DNA from 3 places in the Nonomuraea sp. NPDC050540 genome. Region 3 is predicted to be linked to each of the others. Evidence: riboswitches for the same ligand, from Rfam matches in the RefSeq annotation. Region 3 holds a riboswitch; each other region holds the start of a gene.
The links. A riboswitch is a leader RNA that binds a small molecule or an ion and turns the genes downstream of it on or off. The one in region 3 is predicted to bind cobalamin.

Region 1 (4,504 bases), on a different contig from region 3:
GGCCCTGGCGGGCGAAGGCCTCGGCCTCGGTCATCAGCTTCGTACGCGGGGTGCCGCCGCCTGATCCGTGCACGAGCACCAGGCCGGGCAGCGGCCCGCGCGCGCCGGAGGGGACCAGCACGCTGCCGTGCATCTGGAGCCCGCCGCTGCCGCGGAAGGAGACCTCGGTGACGGTCAGCCCGTCGGCGGCCAGCGCGGGAACGGCCGGAACGAACGCGCAGACGAGCGCGAACAACATGATCACTAACCTCTTCATGCTGCCGACGCTACTCTGCAGAGATCTGTCGGCAAAGACATGTCTGCAGAAATCATCCGGCAGGACTAAGCTCTCTCCTCATGAGGGATGAGGATGGGGCGCCGCTGTATCTCGACGATCACGAGCGTCTGAAGGCCCTGGCCCATCCGATGCGCCGGCGCATGCTGTCGCACCTCAACGTGCACGGCCCCGCCACCTCCACCACGCTGGGCGAGCTGCTCGGCGCCAAGACCGGCACGACCAGCTACCACCTGCGCCAGCTGGAGAAGTACGGCTTCATCGAGGAGATTCCCGAACGTTCGGCCGGCCGCGAGCGCTGGTGGCGCAAGGCCGACATGCCGCGCGACATCCGCACGCCGAACTTCCGCGACGTGGCGCCGGAGAGCCGCGCGGTGCTGGAGGAGTTCTACCGCATCGGCATGGCCGAGGACCGCGCGCTGATGGACCGCTTCGGGGCCGCCTACCGGCGCGATCCCGACTGGGCCAAGGCCTCACGGGGGTTCGGCCGGATGACCAAGGAGGGGTTCGACGCCTTCTTCGAGGAGTACATCGCGCTGCTGTCCAAGTACAGTCACCAGGCCGACGACGCGCCCCCGGACGCCCGCCCGCTCTACATCAGGTTGTTCGCGCTGCCGGCCGATGAAACGTGAAGAGTGCCCCCCGATGTGTAACACCGTGTGATCTGTCAATAACCTCATGTAATGGGAGGTCTATCGGGGTTCGGGGAGGGGCATCATGCGGCGTCGGCAGTTCTTCGCACTCGGGCTCGGCCTGGCCGCCTGTGTCTCCGGATGCGCCGGCGCGGGTGGCGGCGCGAACGGCCTCGGCCCCGTCGGCGTCGTCCCCGGCGGTGAGCGATGGGCCGCGGTCGCACAGGCGCTCTACCGCACCCTGCGCAGGACCGGCTACCCCGCCACCGGCACGGGCGGCACGACCACCGTCACCGTCACCGGCCTGCCCGCGCTGGCCGCCGCCGAGCTGAACGACCAGCGCCCCATGCACATCGCCACCACGCCGCTGGCCAGGCTCACCGGCAACGTCGAGGTGCTGGTGGTGCCGGCCAACTCACGGCTGAAGGACTTCGACGCCTTCGCCGCCCACCTGCTGGCCCAGCCGGAGCGCACCTACCTGGCCGGCGGGCCCCTGGGCGAGCCCGATCACCTGCTGTTCGGCCTGGTGGCGCAGGGGCTCGGCGTGGACGTCAGGAAGATCGACTACACCGGCTACCCGGGCGCCCAGGAGGTGGCGGCGGCCATGCAGGGCGGCAAGGTCGCGGCGGCCACCGGGCGGCTGCGCGACTGGCGGGCCCGGCTCGACTCCGGCCGGATCAGGCCGCTGGCCGTCTCCTCGGCCGCCCGGGTCCCCGGCGTCGACGCCCCCACGCTCCTGGAGTGCGGGGTTCGCGTCGACTTCGCCGACTGGTGCGCGGTGGTCGGGCCCGCGGCGATGGACGGCGAACGGCGGGGCGCCGCGGTGCGCATGATGGAGGAGGCGACCCGGTCGGCGCCGTGGCACGAGGCCTGCCGTAACGGGGGCTGGGAGGCCATCCCGCTCAGCGGCGACGACTTCTCCACATGGCTGGCCACCGAGTCCGCCCGTACCCGCAGAGTACTCCGTGAACTCGGCATGCTCGACACGCCGAGCACAACATACCGGGGATAGTTGCGGGATCGGCCACTAGATGTAGGATCCTGCACTGTCGCTGGTTCGCCTCCCCGGAGGCGGAGCAAAAGGGAACCTGGTGCGATTCCAGGGCTGCCCCGCAGCGGTAAGCGGGAACGACCGCCGTCATCAGCACTGGACCCTGGTCCGGGAAGCGACGGCCAGTAGGACTCACGCGTTGAGACGCCCGCGAGCCCGAAGACCTGCCAGCGGTTGTCCTGTCCATTGGGCCTCGAGGGAGGGCCCGGGGGCTGCGCGGCCGGGGGATCTCCGTACTTGCCGTGTGCGCTCTCGCGTGCCCTCGCAGGGGGAAAGCTCGCTCGCGAGGAGTGTTGCACGTGACGCAGATCGTTGAGATGGATCGGCGGCTGGCCATCGAGGAGGCGGCGGCGCGCGTGATCGCAGACCCGGCCAACTCCCGGGTCGCCGCACGGTTGCTGGCCGAGGAGATCGCCGACGAGGCGGCGGGCCACGGTGTCCGCTCGTTCTCGGACTCCGTCGCCGCCACGCACGCGGCCGGGCTCATCCAGGACGCGCTCGCCGGTTTCGTCCGGGAAAATCGTGAAGAGCTGGACGCCCTCATCGACGCCGACGCCGACGAGCGGTTCGAGTACTTCGGCCTGCGCACCGTCTACGACCGCTACCTGCTGCGCCACCCCGAGACCCGCAAGGTGCTGGAGCGCCCGCAGCACTTCATGCTCCGCGTCTCCTGCGGCCTGTCCCAGACGGTCGGCGAGGCCGCCGAGCTGTACGCCTTGATGTCGACGTTGTCCTATCTGCCGTCTTCTCCGACCTTGTTCAACTCCGGCGCGCGCCGGCCGCAGCTGTCGTCGTGCTTCCTGCTGGACTCGCCCCGGGACGAGCTGGAGTCCATCTACGACCGGTACGGGCAGGTCGCCCGCCTGTCCAAGTACGCCGGCGGCATCGGCATCTCCTGGACCCGGGTCCGCTCGCGCGGATCGCTCATCAAGGGCACGAACGGGCACTCCAACGGCATCGTGCCGTGGCTGCGCACGCTCGACTCCTCCGTGGCCGCCGTCAACCAGGGCGGCCGGCGCAAGGGCGCGGCCTGCGTCTACCTGGAGACCTGGCACGCCGACATCGAGGAGTTCCTGGAGCTGCGGGAGAACACCGGCGAGGACGCCCGCCGTACCCACAACCTGAACCTCGCCAACTGGGTGCCGGACGAGTTCATGCGCCGCGTGGAGTCCGACGGCGTGTGGTCGCTGTTCGACCCCAAGACGGTCCCGCACCTCACCGACCTGTACGGCGACGCCTTCGACACCGCCTACCGCGCCGCCGAGGCGCAGGGCCTGTACACGCGGCAGATGCCGGCCCGCACCCTGTACGGCCGGATGATGCGCACGCTCGCCCAGACCGGCAACGGCTGGATGACCTTCAAGGACGCCGCCAACCGCGTCTCCAACCAGACGGCCAGGCCGGAGAACGTCATCCACCTGTCCAACCTGTGCACCGAGATCCTGGAGGTGACCAGCGACGGCGAGACCGCGGTCTGCAACCTCGGCTCGGTCAACCTGGCCGCCCACGTCACCGGCGCCGGCCTGGACTGGGAGCGCCTGGCCGGCACCGTCCGCACCGCGGTGCGCTTCCTCGACCGCACCATCGACCTGGGCTTCTACCCGACGCCCGAGGCCGAGAAGGCGAACAAGCGGTGGCGGCCGATCGGGCTCGGCGTCATGGGCCTGGCCGACGTGTTCTTCGCGCTGCGCCTGCCGTTCGACTCGCCGGAGGCGCTGGCGCTGTCGACCAGGATCGCCGAGGAGATCGCCCTCGCCGCCTACGCCACCTCCGCCGATCTGGCCGTCGAGCGGGGCCGGCACCCGTCCTACGACGACACCCGCGCCGCCCAGGGCGTGCTGCACCCCGACCACTACGGCGTCGGCGCCTCCGAGCGCTGGGACGCGCTGCGCGCCAGGATCGCCGAGACCGGGCTGCGCAACTCGCTCATGATCGCCATCGCGCCGACGGCGACGATCGCCTCCATCGCCGGGTGCTACGAGTGCATCGAGCCGCAGGTGTCCAACGTGTTCAAGCGCGAGACGCTGTCGGGCGAGTTCCTGCAGGTCAACCGGTACCTGGTGCGCGACCTTCAGGAGCGCGGGCTGTGGACGCAGGACCTGCGCGACGCCATCAAGCGGGCCGACGGCTCCGTCCAGGACATCCCCGGCATCCCGGATGAGCTGAAGGTGCTCTACCGCACCGCGTGGGAACTGCCGCAGAAGGCGCTGATCGACCTGGCCGCGGCGCGCACGCCGTACATCGACCAGTCGCAGTCGCTGAACCTGTTCATGGCGACGCCCACCATCGGCAAGCTCTCCTCGATGTACGCCTATGCCTGGAAGAAGGGCATCAAGACCACCTACTACCTGCGCTCACGACCGGCCACCCGGATCGCGCAGACCACCGTTCAGACGACCCCCGTCCAGGAAGCGATCGCCTGCTCCCTGGAGAACCCCGAGTACTGCGAGGCGTGTCAGTAATGCTGCTAGACCCCGGAATGGACCTGACGCTCCGTCCGATGCGCTACCCCGACTTCTACGAGCGCTACCGGGCGGCCATCCGCAA
Region 2 (4,504 bases), on a different contig from region 3:
CTGGCGGCTCTCGCCTCCGGTCCGCGCCGTCGGCGCGACCTCCGCCTGGCCATCGGCGGCATCAGGGACAAGGTGCTGACGGACGCGTTGCGTCGCCTGCTCGCGTACGGGCTGATCGACCGCCGGGCACACGCCGAAGCGCCGCCGCGGGTCGAGTACGCCCTGACCGGCCTGGGACGGAGCCTGGTCGACGGTCCGATGCGGGCCCTCGGCCGCTGGGCGATCGAACACGGTGACCAGCTTCTCGACGCCGAGAGGTGACGATCTCCAGGGTGCCACGCATGACGTGGGCACCCACCTTCGTGAAGGCGGCGCCATGACGGCCTGGGCGCGGGTGCGTGATCTCGTCACCGGCCGCGACGCCGGCGGCCTGGCCGACTTCGTGATCGCCCTGTCCGACGCCGGGCGCGCCGAGGTCGCCCGGCGCCTGCCGGAGCTGCGCGACGCCGCCGTTCTCCGGGCGGGCACGGACCATGACGAAGAGGGCGAAGAGTGGGATGCGCCGGGAGATGGCGTCGGCGGCCACGGGAAGGTGCTGCGGATCGCGGGGGCCGGTGTGCTGGCCGGTCCCGCCGCGGCCGTCGCCTGGCTGACCCGGCGCGAGTTCGCCGACCGGCACGCCGGGACGGAGGAGGTGATCCGGGTGCTGGCCGCGCAGCCGGCCGCGTGGCAGGCCGAGGTGGCCGCCCGGCTGGCCCGGAAGATCCGCACGGCCGACGACCCCGGCGCCCCTCTGGCGCTAGGGCTGCTGCGGGCCTGCGGCGCCCCGCCGCCCGAGCACGACCCCCTCGTGCTCGCCTGGCTCCGAGCCCGGCCGTCGGGCGACGATCCGCTGCTCGGCTCACTGTTGCCGCAGATCTTCGAGGCCGAGGGCGCCGGCCGCGTCCTGCGTGAGGAGCGTGGCGAACCCGTCCCCACCCGCTGGCCGGCCTTGCTCCGGCGGCTGCCGGCCGAGGGCCGGGTGTCGCGGGCGGAACTGCTCGACGGGTGCCTGCGCCGGTTCCTGCGTGGCGGGGACGAGATCGGGCTGCGCTTCTTCGTGCGGCTGCACCACCTGCTCGACCCGACGCCGCAGGAGGCCGCCGCGCGCGTACGCGACTATCTGCGGTTGCTGCCCGCCGCTCCCGGCGCGGTCGCGGAGCTGGCGCTCGCCCAGATCGGGTACAGCGGCGCCGCCGCGGCAGGCGAGGTCGTCGAGACGATCGGCGCGCTGACGTTCCGGCCTGCGGCCAGGCTCGCCCTGGAGGGCCTGCGCCGGTTGGAACGGGAGCTGCCGCATGCCGCCGAGCCGGCGCCCGCGCTGGCGGCCGCGTTCGGGCACGCCTCCTACGAGGTCCAGGGGCGGGCGGCCAGGATCGCGCTCAGGCACGCCGCCGCCTTCGCCCCGGGCGGTGCGGCCATCGCCGAGGCCGCGCCGCTGCTGCCCGCGGCGCTCGGTGTGAAGGTGACGGCCGTGTACGGCGGGAGCCCCGCCCGTTAGCCGGAGGCCTCGCGGCACTTGCGCACGGCGCCCGGCGATCTAGCGTGGGTCCCGAGACGATTGGAAAGAGGGCATCAGATGCTGCGAACCATCAGGCTCCTTTGCGCGATTGTCACCACGCTCGTCCTGGCCGCCGCCACCGGCGCTCCCGCCGGGGCGGCCGCGGACCGGGAGTTACCCGAGTCGATCCCGTTGCCCAACGGCTTCCGGCCCGAGGGCATCGCCATCGGCTCCGGCCCGCTCGCCTACTTCGGCTCGCTGGCGAACGGCTCCATCTACCGGGCCGACCTGCGTACCGGGCGCGGCGCGATCATCAGCGAGGGTCCCGGCACCCCGTCCGTCGGGATGAAGATCGACGAGCGCGGCCGCCTGTTCGTGGCGGGCGGCACGGCCGGGGACGCCCGCGTCGTCGACACCCGCACCGGCCGGATCCTGGCCTCCTACCGGCTGGCCACCGCCGCCGGATTCGTCAACGACGTCATCCTCACCCGCGACGCCGCGTGGTTCACCGACTCCGCCAACCCGGTGCTCTACAAGCTGCCGCTGCGCGGCGGACGGCTGCCCGCCGACGTGGTGCGGGTCCCGCTCACGGGCGATCTGGTGTACGGCACCGGCATCAACGCCAACGGCATCGCCGCCACCCCCGACGGCCGGGGCCTGATCCTCGTGCAGTCGAACACCGGCGGCCTGTTCCGCGTGGACGGCACCGGTACCACCTCCCGGATCGACCTGCACGGCGAGTCGCTGCCGCAGGGCGACGGCCTGCTGCTGCGCGGCCGGACCCTGTACGCGGTGCAGAACCGGATCAACACCGTGGCGGTCCTGCGGCTGAACGCGGCGGGGACCGAGGGCCGCGTGGTCCGGCGGGTGACCAGCGTCCTGTTCGACGTGCCGACGACGGTGGCCGCGTTCGGGTCCCGCCTGTACCTGCCCAACGCCCGCTTCACCACCCCGCCGACCCCCGACACGACGTACGACGCCGTCGCCATCCCCCGCCCCTGACCCGGCACGCGGGCCTCATCGATCGGAGACCAAGGCCCGGTACCCGCACGGCACCACGGCCATGCACGCGACGCATCCGATCTCCCGGCACACGCGAGATCGGATGCCCGAGCCCCGAAGCGCCCCCGGCCCGAGGCGCGACGCCCGAGATGCCACAGCCCGAACATGCCGCGGTCCGAGGTGCCGCGGCGTGAGATGACGCGACCCCATGCCGGGAACACCTCGCCGCGTCACGCCCAGGCCGGGCGAGGCATGGCCGCGTGCGCGACCCGCGCAGGGCATATGCTTCCTCCTGCGGCTGGCCCGGCCCCGTTGAGGGATCGGCGCAAGAGGGAACCCGGTGTGAATCCGGGACTGCCCCGCAGCGGTGAGCGGGAACGACCGCCGTCCACGCAAGCACTGGGCTCCGGCCTGGGAAGCGACGGCCAGTAGGAACGTGTGAGACGCCCGCGAGTCCGAACACCTGCCACCGCCCGCGCGCCGCCCGGCGCGCGGCCCCCAGGGGTTCCGCGAGGGAAAAGGACCCGACGTGAGACAGCGCACCACCGTGCTCGGACGCCCGGCGACCACCACCGGCCTGTGGGAAGGATGGCGGGCGCTCGGCCTGACCGACCTCCCGCTCCACCACCCCACCTTCCGCTCCCCCGCGACCTTCGGCGTCGCGGAGGGGTCGGCGCTCACCCCAGCCACCCGCTTCCGGCTCGACCACGGCGCGCCGCTCGCCGCCTACCTGGCGGTCAGGCGGCTCGGCTTCGAGGTACGCCCGGTGCTACCCGGCCCGCTCGCCTTCCTGCGAAGCACCGGCGGCCGAAGCGCCGGCGGCCCGGGCTTCGATCCGCTCAGCCTGCTGGAGGCGTTCCTGGAGCCGTACGCCGAACTGCTGGAGCGGCTGGCCACCGCCGGAGCGCAGGAGGTCCAACTGGACGAGCCCGCACCGGCCGACCCTGCGGACCTGCGCCGCCTGGCCCGCGTCTACCGGCGGCTGGGCGAGCTGAGCAACCGTCCCCGGCTGATGGTGTGCCTGTGCTCGGGCGAGGCCGGTCCCGCGCTGGCCGTCCTGGGCAGGTCGCGGGTCGAGAGCATCGCCCTGGACTTCGTGACCGCGCCCGGCGCCCTGGACGCCCTCACCCGGATGGGCGGCCTGCCCCGCACGACCGTGGTGGCCGCCGTCGTGGACGGCCGGTCGCCACACGCCGGGCCGGTGGACAGCGCCGCGGCGACGTGCGCCACGATCTCGGGCCTCGCCGACCGGCTCGTGGTGGCCGCCTCCTGCTCACCACGCCAGCCCGCGCCCCTGGAGACCGCCGCCACCGTGGTCCGCGTAGGACTCGGCCATGCCTGAACCCTGCTGACCCCGCCACGATCTTCACGGGCGTCCGTGACGGCCATGTGACCGTCACGTGTGGACCGCTACCTCGCTCGGGGACATGCGTTTGTTCGGTTTCATGTCCGATGCCCCGGAGCTTCCGTCGCTCACCCCGAGGGGACCAGGGGTCTACGGGCTGCGGGTGCCTGGTGCGGCCGGCCGTTCGCGCCTACCGGGAACGGCTGCGCGTCGCGGATGGCGACGGCACGTCTCGAACGTGACGCCCCTCGGCGGTCGCCGGATCGTGATCCTGGGCATCCCCCGCGCTCCGCAGAGCGCCTGCGGGAGGAAACGGCCGTCCGGAACTAGCGGTACGACATGCGGCGCACGAGCGCCTCGAACGGGCCCCGGTATCCCTTGCGGTGCATCCAGGCCGCCGCGGGAATCGAGGCCGCCCAGATGACGACGGCGACGGCGAGGCTGGCGGCGAAGCTGAGGTCGTCGCGCAGGCCCAGGGTGAACGGGTAGAAGAGCGCCACCCATACCACCGACTGCGCGAGGTAGAACGTCATCGAGCGCTGCCCGAGGGCGGCCAGGGCGGTGGTGAGGGGGCCGTGGTTGTGGCCGATGCGGACGGCGGCGAGCCCGATGGCCGCGGCCGCGCCGATGCCGCCGATGTAGCCGGTGAAGCTGTGCGCGGCGTACGTCACCCATAC
Region 3 (4,504 bases):
CCCGGCAGGCGGCGGCCAGTTTGCCCGGGTAGCCGAGGGCCGGCGGCATCGGGTGGAGGCCGGCGGTGACCGTCCTTTTGAAGGCGTCCACCCCCTCGCCGCTGTTGCGCCGCCAGACCGACTCGGCGGCGGGGTAGGTGTTGCCGGAGCTCTTCTCCACGCGTTCGGCCAGCCGTAGCCAGGTGTCTCGGGCCTGGCGGGCGCGGTCGGGGTCGCCTTCCGGGTAGTCGACCGCGAGCATCTGGAAGACGAAGGCGGTGATGCCGAGGGCGCCGAAGCCGTAGATGGAGGCGCGGGTGGGGTTGATCTTCATCGCAGCACGTCGGGGGTGAACGGCTCGGCCAGCGCTCTGGCCTGATCACCGGCGTCGCGGGCGGCCGCGGCGGCGGCCTGGAGGACGGCGGCGGCCAGCTCGTCGGAGCCGAGCCGCATGGCGCGGGGGTCGATGGTGAGCCCGGCCAGGGCGCCGGTCATGGTGGCCTCGGCGACGACCCGGCCCTCGGCGGCCTCACCCCGGCCGCGTACCTGCTCGATCTCTTGCTGGAGTCCCTGGAGTCGGGCGATCTCCCCGTAGAACTCGGCGAACATCCGGTCCAGCTCGTCTGTCATTCGGCCCAACGTAGATCGTGACACCGGTATTGGCAACTGAACTAGTAGGTAAAGCGTCTCACCTCACATTCAACAGAATCCGCCCTTCGTGCGTCTGGGATGTGATGGACAGAAGAAGGGTGAGGCCAGGGTGGACGACTTCGCGGCGTTCGTCGCCGAGCGCGCCGACGCGCTCCTGCGTTACGGGTACGTGCTCAGCGGCAACCCGCACGACGCGGCCGACCTGACCCAGGAGGCGCTGATCAGGCTGCACCGGGCCTGGCCGCGGGTGCGTGGCAAACGCGACCCGGAGAGCTACGTGCGGGTGACCATGGCCAGGCTGCACATCAGCACCTGGCGGTTACGGCGGCGCGAACGGCTCGGCTGGGACCTGCCGGAGACCTCGCACGAGGACGTTCTGCCCTCGGAGTCCGAGCAGGGGCTCTGGCAGGCGCTCGAAGGGCTGCCCAAGAAGCAGCGCGCCGTGCTCGTCCTGCGCTACTACGAGCAGCTGACCGACGCGGAGATCGCCGGGGTGCTCGGCATCTCCCAGGGGACGGTCCGCAGCCACGCCTCGCTCGGGCTGAGCAGGCTCCGCTCGGCGATCGACCGCCCCTCCGCCACGAACGGGAGCGCCCGATGACTCTGGAAGACGAGCTGCGCACCACCCTCGGACACGCCGCCGAGCGCGCGCCACACGCCCCCCAGGGCCTGCCCGCGCACATCGCCGGCCGGTCCAGGCGACGCAGGATCCGCGCGAACGCGCTGATGGCGGCGGTCGCGGTCGCGGTGATCGCCGGAGGGGCCGCGGTGGCGCTGCGCGGCGAACCTCCGCGGCAGCCGATCCCCGCGATCCGTCCCACCTCCACCCCGGCCCGGATCACCGAGGCCGAGCCGGTGGAGAAGGTGTGGCCGGCGGCCGTCACGAAGATCCCCGGCAAGCTGCGCGGCGGCGCGAAGATCCGCCCGCTGAAGCTGATCGGCGACCGGTCCGTGCTGTTCGAGACGTGGGAGAGCCACGAGAAGGCCAACGCGATCTACGCCTACGACCTGGAGGCGCGGACGAGCCGGAAGATCACCAATATCCGTACGCCGAAGGGTGTCTTCGCCAGCAACTGGACGATCGGCACGGACCGGGTCTTCTGGAGCACGATCGAGGACGGCGGCACCGGCCTGTGGTCGGTCCCGCTCGAAGGCGGGAGCACGGAGCGCCTGGCCACCGTGCCGGGACGGGTCGACACGATGGCGGTGGCCGGTGACCGGCTGGCGTTCTCCGTGATGGACGGCGGCGGCGTCTCCACCCTCCCCCTCGGGGGCGGGAAGGTGGAGGCGGTGCGGGGGGCCGAGCGGCACCACATCCTGAGCTGGCCATGGGCGGGGACGCCGAGCGATTACACGCCCAACGGCGAGACCAGCTACGAGGAGATCGTCAACGCCGAGACGGGCGAGACGAACAGGGCGGTGGTGCGCGCGGGCGAGACCTGGGTGCGGTGCGGCGTGCTCACCTGCGTCGGCGCCAGGCCGGACCGGACCGCTTTCATGCGCCTGCGCGACGGCACCCAGGAGCGGGACCTGCCCGAGATCCCTATGCCCGGAATCGCCGCGGACCGGTTCATGACGGTGCGGTTCGACTCGGCCGGCCGCGGTCAGGCGCTGCTCGACCTGGCCACGGGCCGCTCGGGAGACCTCGGCATCCGGCCCGGCGACGATGGCGGGATGCAGGTGGTTCACCCGGGCGTCGGCGACGGCCGGCTCGTGCACTATCCGCTCAAGGGCGAAAACGTGATCATCGACCTCTCGAAGATCACGTGACTGTTGACGAGAACCGGAGGAAAGGATACGTTCCGGTAGATTTCACGGCTGTCAGGGGAAATCCGGTGAGATGCCGGTGCGGACGCGCCACTGTATCCGGGACGTAGATCCCGGGAGCCAGGTCACCTCACGGCCGTGACCTCACCTGTTGGGACGCGTCATCCCTGAGGAGGCCTTGATGAGTGGTGGGACCACTTCGACGTCCGTGCCCTTTCCCCGTTTGCGGCCCTGGCTGCTGAGCGTGCCGTTGTTCCTGTTGATCGCGTACCTGGTCCTGATGGACAACGGCGCGGTCTCACAGACCGGCACCCTGCTCCACGAGCTGATGCACGACGGGCGCCACCTGCTCGGCGTGCCCTGCCACTAGAGGCCGGGCACGATGGTGCGCACCCTTGTGGTCAGAGGCCTGCTCCTGGGCCTGCTGGCCGGACTGTTCGCGGGCGCCTTCGCCTTCCTGGCGGGGGAGCCCCACGTCGACAGCGCTATCGCTTTGGAAGAGGCCGCGGCGGCGGCAGCGCCCGCCGCGCCCGCCGACGATCATCACGGTGAGGAGGCCGAGGTCAGCAGGCCGGTGCAGAAAGCCGGGCTGTTCCTCGCGACGGGCCTCTACGGTCTCGCCGTCGGCGGCATCTTCGGCCTGGTCGTGGCCGGGCTGCGCGGACGGGTCGGGCCCAGGTCGGACCCCGCCCTCGCGTTCGCCGCCGCGGGCACGGCCTATCTGGCGATCGTCCTGCTGCCCTTCCTGAAATATCCCGCCAACCCGCCCGCCGTCGGCGACCCCCACACGATCGGCAGCCGGACCCTGCTCTACGTGGTCATGGTGCTGGTGGGCCTGGCCGCCGTGGCCATCGCGGTCGCCAGTGGGCGCCGGGTCACCGGTGGTCCGTGGGCGCGCTGGAGCGTCACCGTCGTGACCTTCCTCGTGCCGGTGGTCGCCGCGCTGGCGCTGCTGCCGCGGGTCGACGAGGTGCCCGCGGGCTTTCCGGCCACGTTGCTGTGGGAGTTCCGGCTCGCGTCGCTGGGGACACAGCTGGTGTTCTGGGCGGCGTTCGGGGCGCTGTTCGCCTGGGCGGGCGAGCGCGCCGCCCGCCGGACCACCGCCGCCGTCCCAGCCGCCGCACCGAGCTGAGCGGAGTGCTTTTCGTACGGCATGCCAGCACACCAGGCATGCGCACAGCCTGCTTCCCGGCGCCGGAGCAGGCCGATCGCGCCAGCCTGGCGAAGGCCGCCCTTCTGGCCGGGACCGCCGACCTGGCCAGGACGGCGTCATACGCGGGACCCGGCATCCGGCCCGAGCTCCGCGAGCCCGGCGAACTCCGCGAGCCCGGCGTGCCCGGCGACGCGGAGCCCGGTGGGCTTGGGGAGATACTGACGGCCGGGCAGGCGGGGGCGGCGTTCGTCGCGCCGTCGGTGGCCGCGTTGCAGACCGCCTCGGCCATGGGGCTCGCGCCCATCGTGGTCGACGCGCTGGCCGAGGCGGATCACGGCCGGTGGGGCGGCCTGCCGTACACGCGGGTCGCCCAGGAGGAGCCGGACGCGCTCGCGAGCTGGCTCGCCGACCCCGGCGCGGCACCCCACGGCGGCGAGAGCCTCGACCGGATGACGGCGCGCGTCACGGGGTGGCTCGACGAGACGCGGGCCAGGTTCGACGGCCGGCGCGGGCGGCCGTTCCTGGTCATCTGCGACTCGGGAGTCATCCGCGCCGCGCTCGGCCACGCGCTCGGCCTGCCCCCGCTGCACGCCGCCCGTTTCGACCTCGCGCCACTGTCCACCACCGAGCTGGCCGTCACCCGCGGCGGCTGGCGGGTCGCCCACGTCAACCGGGACGCCCTCGAACACCGGAAGGTCACCTCTTGATCGCCACCTACCCGTTCAGCGCGGTCGTCGGGCTCGACGACCTGAAGCTGGCGCTGGTGCTCAACGCCGTCTCGCCCCGGGTGGGCGGCGTGCTCGTCCGCGGGGAGAAGGGCACCGCCAAGTCGACGATCGTCCGCGCGCTGGCCGCCCAGCTGCCGTCGGTGGACGTGGTGGCCGGTTGCCGGTTCGCCTGCGACCCGGCCGCGCCGGACCCGGACTGCCCCGACGGGCCGCACGACCCCGGCGA

Region 1: linked by a shared signal. The riboswitch ahead of ACIBI5_RS05445 (ribonucleoside-diphosphate reductase subunit alpha) and the one ahead of ACIBI5_RS32990 (CbtB-domain containing protein) in region 3 are both predicted to bind cobalamin.
Region 2: linked by a shared signal. The riboswitch ahead of ACIBI5_RS46910 (hypothetical protein) and the one ahead of ACIBI5_RS32990 (CbtB-domain containing protein) in region 3 are both predicted to bind cobalamin.

The regions. Positions count from the first base shown of each region.
Region 1 is NZ_JBITHA010000001.1:1,201,740-1,206,243, forward strand. Features, by position in the region: gene ACIBI5_RS05430 (alpha/beta hydrolase) at 1-256, opposite strand, end outside; gene ACIBI5_RS05435 (ArsR/SmtB family transcription factor) at 337-906, shown strand; gene ACIBI5_RS05440 (Bug family tripartite tricarboxylate transporter substrate binding protein) at 992-1,918, shown strand; cobalamin riboswitch at 1,943-2,144, shown strand; gene ACIBI5_RS05445 (ribonucleoside-diphosphate reductase subunit alpha) at 2,257-4,419, shown strand; gene ACIBI5_RS05450 (ribonucleotide-diphosphate reductase subunit beta) at 4,419-4,504, shown strand, end outside.
Region 2 is NZ_JBITHA010000022.1:94,774-99,277, reverse strand. Features, by position in the region: gene ACIBI5_RS46925 (winged helix-turn-helix transcriptional regulator) at 1-261, shown strand, start outside; gene ACIBI5_RS46920 (hypothetical protein) at 317-1,480, shown strand; gene ACIBI5_RS46915 (SMP-30/gluconolactonase/LRE family protein) at 1,559-2,482, shown strand; cobalamin riboswitch at 2,765-2,968, shown strand; gene ACIBI5_RS46910 (hypothetical protein) at 3,012-3,824, shown strand; gene ACIBI5_RS46905 (DUF418 domain-containing protein) at 4,154-4,504, opposite strand, start outside.
Region 3 is NZ_JBITHA010000011.1:73,289-77,792, reverse strand. Features, by position in the region: gene ACIBI5_RS33010 (hypothetical protein) at 1-313, opposite strand, end outside; gene ACIBI5_RS33005 (YbaB/EbfC family nucleoid-associated protein) at 310-609, opposite strand; gene ACIBI5_RS33000 (SigE family RNA polymerase sigma factor) at 740-1,231, shown strand; gene ACIBI5_RS32995 (hypothetical protein) at 1,228-2,400, shown strand; adenosylcobalamin (AdoCbl) riboswitch at 2,430-2,577, shown strand; gene ACIBI5_RS32990 (CbtB-domain containing protein) at 2,606-2,767, shown strand; gene ACIBI5_RS32985 (CbtA family protein) at 2,780-3,529, shown strand; gene ACIBI5_RS32980 (histidine phosphatase family protein) at 3,568-4,257, shown strand; gene ACIBI5_RS32975 (magnesium chelatase subunit D family protein) at 4,254-4,504, shown strand, end outside.